One region of the Streptomyces sp. NPDC058231 genome, then DNA from elsewhere that is predicted to be linked to it. Evidence: riboswitches for the same ligand, from Rfam matches in the RefSeq annotation. Region 1 holds a riboswitch; the other holds the start of a gene.

The links. Region 1 has a riboswitch for glycine ahead of gcvP (aminomethyl-transferring glycine dehydrogenase). Riboswitches for the same ligand answer to the same signal wherever they lie in the genome.
Region 2: another riboswitch for glycine. It lies ahead of gcvT (glycine cleavage system aminomethyltransferase GcvT); the one in region 1 lies ahead of gcvP (aminomethyl-transferring glycine dehydrogenase).

The regions. Positions count from the first base shown of each region.
Region 1 is NZ_JBHVWN010000113.1:2,898-7,680, reverse strand. It holds gene ACFVXE_RS37365 (bifunctional nuclease family protein) at 1-463, shown strand, start outside; gene ACFVXE_RS37360 (MerR family transcriptional regulator) at 632-1,255, shown strand; gene ACFVXE_RS37355 (DNA polymerase IV) at 1,313-2,764, shown strand; gene ACFVXE_RS37350 (PRC-barrel domain-containing protein) at 2,689-3,057, opposite strand; glycine riboswitch at 3,171-3,268, shown strand; gene gcvP (aminomethyl-transferring glycine dehydrogenase) at 3,460-4,783, shown strand, end outside.
Region 2 is NZ_JBHVWN010000011.1:25,058-29,840, reverse strand. It holds gene gcvH (glycine cleavage system protein GcvH) at 1-257, opposite strand, end outside; gene gcvT (glycine cleavage system aminomethyltransferase GcvT) at 327-1,442, opposite strand; glycine riboswitch at 1,584-1,681, opposite strand; gene ACFVXE_RS10700 (AAA family ATPase) at 1,840-2,514, shown strand; gene ACFVXE_RS10695 (enhanced serine sensitivity protein SseB) at 2,599-3,369, shown strand; gene ACFVXE_RS10690 (enhanced serine sensitivity protein SseB C-terminal domain-containing protein) at 3,558-4,352, shown strand; gene ACFVXE_RS10685 (ABC transporter permease) at 4,774-4,783, shown strand, end outside.

The DNA.
Region 1 (4,783 bases):
CGACGTTGTGGGTGTCCGGGTGGAAATGCCCTCCAACCAACCGATCGTGCTCCTGCGTGAAGTGGGAGGCGACCGGTACCTCCCCATTTGGATCGGTCCTGGTGAGGCGACTGCTATCGCCTTCGCCCAGCAGGGCATGGCTCCGGCCAGGCCACTGACCCATGATCTCTTCAAGGATGTGCTCGAGGCCCTGGGCCAGGAGCTCACCGAGGTCCGCATCACGGACCTCAGAGAAGGGGTCTTCTACGCGGAGCTGGTCTTCGCCGGCGGTGTCGAGGTGAGCGCGCGGCCGTCCGACGCCATAGCGCTCGCCCTGCGCACCGGCACGCCGATCTACGGCAGTGACGGGGTGCTCGACGACGCGGGGATCGCCATCCCCGATGAGCAGGAGGACGAGGTCGAGAAGTTCCGCGAGTTCCTCGACCAGATCTCGCCGGAGGATTTCGGTACCAACAGTCAGTGACCGTCCTGCGGGGCCGCCGTCAGCGCATCCGACAAGCCTTTCCCGGGAACGGGACACGTGAAACCACTCTCAGGGTGATTATCACTCGGCGTGCCGAGTGTGGCGATCGTTGACGCACCCCGGGTGACTGCCTACCTTCGAGATGGCAGGTCAAGGACGGAGGTCGGCGTGAGAAGCAGCGGCGACGGTACGGCAGCGGGTGGGCCGTACCGGCAGCACGGGAGTACAGCCGACCACACCATCAGGCAACCGGTTCAACCGGCGGCGGTGGCGGGGGACGGGGACGACGAGGCAGCGGCCGACGACATCGGCTATCGGGGGCCTACGGCGTGCGCGGCGGCGGGGATCACCTATCGGCAGCTCGACTACTGGGCGCGTACGGGGCTCGTCGAACCGAGTGTGCGCCCGGCCTACGGATCGGGCACACAGCGCCTCTACAGCTTCAGGGACGTCGTCCTGCTGAAGATCGTGAAGCGCTTCCTGGACACGGGCGTGGCCCTGCAGAACATCCGCACCACGGTCCAGCACCTGAGGGCCCGCGGATTCCAGGACCTGGAGCGGATGACGCTCATGAGCGACGGGGCGACCGTCTACGAGTGCTCCTCGCCGGACGACGTCGTGGATCTGCTCCAGGGGGGCCAGGGGGTCTTCGGCATCGCCGTCGGCGTGGTGTGGCGGGACGTCGACGCGGCCCTGTCGCAGCTGCACGGTGAGCGGGTGGACACCGGCGAGACGCTGGTCGGCAACAACCCCACCGACGAGCTGGCACGGCGGCGCAACCGCGCGGTCTGACCCGGTGCGGAGCGGGGGCGCGGCCGTTGTCAGTGCCGTAGGGCAGCATCGGTTGATGTGAGAGCCGCGCCCACCATCCTGCATCTGGACATGGATGCCTTCTACGCCTCCGCGGAGCAGGCGGCGAAGCCGAGCCTGCGCGGCAAGCCGGTGGTGGTGGGCGGTCTGGGGCCGCGCGGGGTCGTGGCCACCGCTTCGTACGAGGCCCGGCGCTTCGGGGTGCACTCGGCCATGCCGACCGCGCAGGCCCGCCGGCTGGCGCCCAATGCCGCCTATCTGGTGCCCCGATTCACCCTCTACCGGACGGTGAGCGACCAGGTGATGGGGCTGCTGGGGCAGCTTTCCCCCCTGGTGGAGCCGCTCAGCCTGGACGAGGCGTTCGTCGATCTGGAGGCCGGCGGGACGGCCGACGACACGGCCTCGGCCCGGGCCGTCGGCGAGCAGCTGCGCGACGCCATCAGAGCGGTCACCGGGCTCACCGGATCGGTCGGCCTGGCCGGCTCCAAGATGCTGGCCAAGATCGCCTCGGAGGAGGCGAAGCCGGACGGGCTCATGGTCATCGAGCCTGGCACGGAGCGGGCACTGCTCGCCCCGAAGTCCGTGCGGATCCTCCCCGGCGTCGGCCCCGCCACCGGGGATCACCTGCGGCGGGCCGGGATGACCACGGTCGACGACCTGGCCACAGCGGGCGAGGCGGAGCTCGTACGGCTGCTGGGAAAGGCGCACGGCGTGGCGCTGCACCGGATGGCCCTCGGCCACGACAACCGCCCCGTGGTCGCCGAGCGCGACGCGAAGTCGGTATCGGTCGAGGACACCTTCGACACGGATCTGCACGACCGGGTCCGGGTCAGGACGGAGGTCGAGCGGCTGGCCGACCGGTGCGTCCGGCGGCTGCGGGCCGCGGAGCGCTCAGGGCGGACCGTGGTGCTGAAGGTCCGCAGGTACGACTTCTCGACCCTCACGAGGTCCGAGACGCTGCGGGGGCCCACGGACGACCCCACGGTGGTCAGGGAGGCCGCCGCGCGGCTCCTGGAGGGCGTGGACACCACCGGAGGGGTGCGACTCCTCGGCGTGGGCGTCACGGGCCTCGCCGACTACACCCAGGAGGACCTCTTCGCCCAGGCGGCCGGCGAAAGGGCCGCCCCCGGGGAACCGGCCGGTGAGCAACCGGGCGCAGGTGATCACGAGGACGAGCCGGAACGCGCGTCGGAGCGGGAGAGCGCCGAGCAGCTCGCGGCCCGGCGCTGGCCGGCCGGACACGACGTACGGCATGCCGAGTACGGCCACGGCTGGGTGCAGGGCAGCGGGGTCGGCCGGGTGACCGTACGGTTCGAGGAACCAGGGACGCCGCCCGGTCGGGTGCGGACGTTCCGCATCGACGATCCGGCGCTGCGGCCGGCCGATCCGCTGCCGCTGGTGAGCGATCCGGCCGACTACTCGTCCTGGCCGGCCAGCCTGCCGAAGTCGCGGTCGGGTCCCGGATCGTCGGGCGGCGAGTCCAGACCGTAGTGCCGGTAGAGCTGAAGTTCCTGTTCCGGCGAGAGATGACGGCCCACGCCGAAGTCGGGCGCGTCCTTGATCAGTGCGCGGTCGAACGGGATCCGCAGCGCGTCGTCGACGAATTCACTGGGCTCCAGCGGGACGAAGGCGTCCCTGCTGAACAGTCCGGTCCGTACGGCTGCCCACTCGGGCACGCCGGTCGCGTCGTCGAGGTACACCTCGTCCACAGTGCCGATCTTGGTGCCCTTGCGGTCGAACGCCTTGCGGCCTATCAGGTTGCGCGGATCGATGTCGGTCTGCACGGTCCCTCCATTGGTCGCGGGCTACTCCACAGGCACTACAAAAGTGCAGATCCGGGCTATCGGCCACTCGAGGACGCCCGGGCAAACCCCGCTGGTAGGCTGGTCTTGGCTGCTGACCCCGTGCGGGAGAGTCTTCCGGAGATCATCCGGCAGGCGCCGAAGGAGCAAATCCTCCCCGGAATCTCTCAGGCCCCCGTACCGCACGGACGAGGTCACTCTGGAAAGCAGGGCGGGTTCATCGCGGGCATGTGCCGTGGCGGATCTCCCTCACCGACGGTGAAAGCCGGGACGCCCAGCGCGGACCGGTGAAGCTCTCAGGTTGAGATGACAGAGGGGGAGGCCGTCCGGGCACCCGCGCCGCGGTGCCCCTCGCAGGTCGTGTCAGACCAGGAGGCCTCCACCATGACCCCCCGTCGCACTCCGCTCTCTCAGCTGGAGCAGGGCATCCCGTTCGAAGAGCGCCACATCGGGCCCGATGCCGAGGCGCAGGCGAAGATGCTCGCCCACGTCGGTTACGGCTCGCTGGACGACCTCACCGCGGCCGCGGTGCCGGATGTGATCAAGAGCACGGAGGCGCTGCAGCTGCCGGCTGCCCGCACCGAGGCCGAGGTCCTGGCCGAGCTGCGCGACCTCGCCGACCGCAACCAGGTGCTCGCCCCGATGATCGGGCTGGGTTACTACGGCACGTTCACCCCTCCGGTGATCCTGCGCAACGTCATGGAGAACCCCGCCTGGTACACGGCGTACACGCCCTACCAGCCGGAGATCTCGCAGGGCCGCCTGGAGGCGCTCCTCAACTTCCAGACGATGGTCGCCGAGCTGACCGGGCTGCCCACCTCCGGCGCCTCGCTGCTCGACGAGGGCACCGCGGCCGCCGAGGCCATGGCGCTCGCGCGGCGCGTCGGGAAGGTCAAGAACGGTGTCTTCCTGGTCGACGCCGACACCCTGCCGCAGACCATTGCCGTGATCGAGACGCGCGCCGAGCCGACCGGTGTCGAGGTCGTCGTCGCCGACCTCACCGAGGGCATCCCGGCCGAGATCGCCGAGCGCGGTGTCTTCGGCCTGCTCCTGCAGTACCCGGGCGCCTCCGGCGCCGTACGCGACATCCGGCCCGTCATCGAGCAGGCCCACGAGCTCGGCGCCGTCGTCACCGTCGCCGCCGACCTGCTGGCCCTGACCCTGCTCACCTCGCCCGGCGACCTCGGCGCGGACATCGCGGTCGGTACCACGCAGCGCTTCGGTGTTCCGATGGGCTTCGGCGGACCGCACGCCGGCTTCATGGCCGTGCGCGAGAAGTTCGCCCGCAGCCTGCCGGGCCGCCTCGTCGGTGTCTCCGTCGACGTGGACGGCAACAAGGCGTACCGCCTCGCCCTGCAGACCCGTGAGCAGCACATCCGCCGGGAGAAGGCCACCAGCAACATCTGCACCGCGCAGGTGCTGCTCGCCGTCATGGCGGGGATGTACGCCGTCTACCACGGTCCGGACGGACTGCGGACGATCGCGCAGCGTACGCACCGTTACGCCTCGATCCTGGCCGAGGGCCTGCGGGCCGCCGGGATCGACGTCGAGACCGGCGCCTACTTCGACACGCTCACCGTGCGCGTCCCCGGCAGGGCCGCGGATGTGGTGGCCGGCGCCCGTGACCGCGGGGTCAACCTGCACCTGGTCGACGCCGACCGGGTCTCCCTCGCCTGCGACGAGACCACCACCCGTACCCAGCTCGCCG
Region 2 (4,783 bases), on a different contig from region 1:
TCCACGACGTCCTGGTTGGCGGCGGTGACCTCACCGGTCACCGGCGAGTACAGGTCGCTGACGGACTTGGTCGACTCCAGCTCGCCGCAGGTCTCGCCCGCGGTCACCGTGTCACCGACCTCCGGGAGCTGGGCGTAGACGACGTCACCGAGCGCGTTGGCCGCGAATTCGGTGATGCCGACCGTGGCCACACCGTCCTCGAGGGCCGACAGCCACTCGTGCTCCTTGCTGTAACGCAGCTGCTGGGGGTTGCTCATGACCTGAATTCTCCTGTACGCGGGGGAGTGCTGATGAACGGTGGTCTTACGGTGTGAGACGCGACTGCGTCACTTCTGGCGCTTGTAGAACGGCAGGGCCACGACCTCGTACGGCTCGTGAGTGCCCCGGATGTCCACGCCTACGCCTGCGGTGCCGGGCGCGGCGTGCGCGGCGTCCACGTACGCCATGGCGATCGGCCGGCCGAGTGTCGGGGACGGCGCGCCGGAGGTGACCTCGCCGATGACCTGGCCGTCGGCCACCACGGAGAACCCGGCGCGCGGCACCCGGCGGCCCTCGGCGATCAGGCCGACCAGCTTCCGCGGCGGGGCGGTCTCGGCGCGCTCGGCGGCGGCCTCCAGCGCCTTGCGGCCGACGAAGTCGCCCTCCTTCTCGAACTTCACGACCCGCCCCAGACCAGCGTCGAACGGGGTCAGCGCGGTGGTGAGCTCGTGCCCGTACAGCGGCATGCCCGCCTCCAGGCGCAGCGTGTCGCGGCAGGAGAGACCGCACGGGATCAGGCCACGGGAGGCGCCGGCCTCGGTGAGCGCCTGCCAGAGCTGCTCGGCGTGCCCGGGGGCGACGAACAGCTCGAAGCCGTCCTCGCCGGTGTAGCCGGTCCGCGCGATCAGTGCGGGAACACCCGCGACGGTGCCGGGCAGGCCCGCGTAGTACTTGAGGCCGTCCAGGTCGGCGTCGGTGACCGAGGCCAGGATGGCGGGGGACTCGGGACCCTGGACGGCGAGCAGTGCGTAGGCGTCGCGGTCGTCGCGCACCTCGGCGTCGAACCCGTCGGCGCGGGCGGTCAGCGCGTCCAGCACGATCTGGGCGTTCCCGGCGTTGGCGACGACCATGTACTCGGTGTCGGCGAGCCGGTAGACGATCAGGTCGTCGAGGATCCCGCCGTCCTCGGCGCAGATCATGGTGTAGCGGGCGCGTCCGGTGGCGACGGTCCCGATGTTGCCGACCAGCGCGAAGTTCAGGAGCTCCGCCGCCTGCGGACCGGTGACGGTGATCTCGCCCATGTGCGACAGGTCGAAGAGACCGGCCTTCGTGCGGACCGCGTTGTGCTCGTCGCGCTCACTGGCGTACCGCAGCGGCATGTCCCAGCCGGCGAAGTCGGTCATGGTCGCGCCCAGCGAGCGATGCAGGGCATCGAGGGCGGTGAGACGGGGGGCATTGCTCATCGGTGTGGCTCCCAGGGCATGACGACGCGGAAAGTCCCTCCCCATCTGTCATCGGAACCTGAGAGGTTCGCCGAGAGACCCCTGAAGGGTTCGGCTTGCACCTTGGGTGGAGTCGCCGGGCGACTCGCTTTTCAGATCTGCCTCGTCCGCGCGGTACGGGGCCTGAGAGATTCAAGGGAGGATCTTGCTCCTTCGGCGCCCGGCACTCTAGGTGACCGGAACTCTCCCGCGCGGATTCAAGCGGCCTTTATGCAGTTGGCGGGGTCATCATCGCACGCGTTGCGGAAGAGTGGGGCGTCGGTACCCCACGGGTGAACGGACCGCCGGAACGGTTGTCTCGCATTACCTTTTCTTTACACTTCTTGGGCAGATGTGGGTGACCGACAGGGGGAGGGCGATGAGGTTGCAGCGGTACGCGACGACCGCGGGGCTCGCGCACGGCGCGATGCCCGCGCAGGCGGGCGCACCCGCCCGGGAATTGCTGGGTACGCACGCACCCGTCGTACGGGATCTGCGCGAACGGGCCGGGCGCAGCCCGCGCGCGCTGCATTTCGCGACGGGGGACGTGGTCGTGGTCTCCGGTCTGCCCGGCAGCGGCAAGTCGACGCTGATCCGGCGGGTGGTGACGGTACGGTCCATCGATTCCCAGGACGCCCGGGACCGCTGGGCGCGGCGGATGCCCCGCTTACTCCCGTACGCCGTCTACCGTCCACTGGTCCGGGCCGCCCACTACTGGGGCCTGTGGAGGGCACTGCGGTCCGGCGAGTCCGTGGTCGTCCACGACTGCGGCACCCAGTCATGGGTACGGGGCTGGCTGGCCCGGGACGCCCGCCGGCACGGCCGCGTCCTTCATCTGGTGCTTCTCGACGTCTCACCCGAGGTGGCGAAGGAGGGCCAGCGCGAGCGCGGACGCGGAGTCTCCGGGTACGCCTTCGCCCGGCACCGCGGAGCCGTCGGGCGGCTGCTGCGCGACACCGAGGCCGGCGCCCTGCCGCTCGGCTGCTCCTCGGCGGTGCTGCTGGACCGGGAGGCGGCCGCGATGCTGACCCGGATCACGTTCGCCGAGACATAGCGTCCCGGCCGGCGTCAGCGCGGAGGGGCCCGCCGGAGTTACTGTTCTGCGGCAAGCCGTGGGGTGAGAAGGGGAAGCAGCGCAGTGGACATTCCGGCACCGGTCCATACCCATCCGCAGGGCGGATGGCCGGCCAACGAGCTCGAAGAAGTGCTGGCCGCCTCGCTCGGCAGCCCGGAGGCGGGCGGCCGGCTCGTCGAGGTGCTCGGCCGTAGCCACCTGTGGGTACCGCTGCCCAGCGGCGGCGGTCCCGATGCGCCGTCGCTCGATCTGCCGACGGTGGAGATCGAGGGCGCCGCGTACGTCCCCGTCTACAGTTCCGAGCAGCAGTTCCTGCAGTGCGTCGGCACCCATATGTCCTTCGCGGTGGCGCCCTCCGTCGAATTCGCCCGAGGGCTGCCGCCGCAGCTCGGCATCGCGGTCAACCCCGGCGGCGCCGTAGGGATGCCACTGCCGCCGCCCGCCGTCGCCGAGCTCTGCCGCGCCGGACGTACCTCGCTCGACGGTCCTGCCTCCGGCGGCCGGGTCCGGCTGTACGAGCCGGACTGGCAGGAGGAGCCCGTCGACTTCCTCGCGGCCGCGGCCGGTGAATTCGAGGAGAGCGGCGTCGTGCGCACCGCCCGGCGGTCGCTGGCCAGCATCGAGGGCGAGGAGCCCGTCCTCTTCATAGGTATCGAGTTCTCCACCTGGGACGGTGCCGGACGCAACGCCCCGATGGACGCCCTGGGCCGTGCGCTGGGCCGTGTCGCGGTGCCCTGGCCGGTCAATCTGGTCCTGCTCGACGTGGCACAGGACCCGGTCGCCGACTGGATGCGGGCCAGGATCCGGCCGTTCTACCAGCGCGCGGGGGAGTAGCGGAGTGTCCGGGCACGCGCCCGGTTGCGGGCGTCCGGGGAGCGACACCGCCGGTCCGTGGCGTCAAGTCGGTGTCAGGGGCGCCGCATAAGCTGGTTTGATGGCCAGTGGCTCGGCCGTCCGGCCGCACCCGTGTGCCCCGGGAGCGGCAGGCCGACACAGTGGATCGAAGAGGGGCGGGACCCAGGGTGAGTGCGTCAGGCACCGCGGCGGCCGGGCAGATCGAGCACATGCTGCGACAAGTCACGCCCGGGCGCTACGACGCGTACGAAGCACTCCTGCAGGCGCTCGCGGGCGGCCGGATCTGGATGCTGCTCTGGCACGGCCGGGCGGGCTCGCCCGACGCCCAGTACGGGAACATGGAGATCGACGGGCTCGGCTACGCCCCCTGTGTGACCTCCGCCCAGGAACTCTCCGCCAGCGGCTGGAACCGGTCCCATGAAGAGGTCACCGGAGTCGACATCGCCCGCGCCCTCTTCCCGGACCGCTGGGGCATCTGGCTCAACCCGCACGCCCCGGGCGGCGGCGTCGGCATCCCGTGGCTGGATCTGCGCCGGATCGCCACCGGCCTCGACCGGATGCCCGCAGGGCCGCTCCGGCTCACCGAGCCGGCCATCGAGATCCCGCAGTTCTACGCCCTGCTCTCGCAGAACGCCCACCACACCCCGGCGATCCGCTCGCTGCGCCGCGCCTGGGTGCAGCCCGCGCTCGGGGTCCCGTACCTCGCCATCGGTCTCGATCTCTACGACACGAGCCAGACCTCCGTCGACGCGGTGCGCGCGATGATGCAGCAGTCGATCGGCGCGGTCCCGGACGGGCTGCCCGTCTCCACCGTCGCGATGTCCGACGAGTACGACCCGGTCGCGATGTGGCTCCGGGCCAACGCCCGGCCGTTCTACGACCGTGAGGCACACGCGGCTCCGGCGGGCCCCTCGCAGGCCGCGCCCGGTTACGGCTACCCGCAGGCCCCTCGCGCGTACTGAGGAACGCCCGGCGGGAGAGCGGCCGGCTGCCCCGATGCCGACGGTGGACCCGGCGCCGTCCGTCCCGGTGTGCTCACGACCGGCTGTGGTCCGCGCGGCTTGTGCGGCACATGGGACCTGGTGGTGCACATGTCCCCTCCTGGTGGCCGACGGACATAAAGCGGCTTTGAGGGCTTACATGCCCTATTCGAACTCAACTTCCTTGTGTCCGACGGTTGTTCACCTGCGTCCGGATAACGGATCAGTCCGTCATCATCACGGTTAGGCATCCATTCACCGTCAAGTCTGGCTACAGATCAAGGCGCCGATGAAGACTCCCGCAACAGGGATGCTCCGGTCCCTGAACGGATATGGACTGATCATGCCGCTACAGCGGTAAGTGCGTACCGGCCACCGCCGGTTGAGAGGGGTCCCTGCCACGATGACGGCAC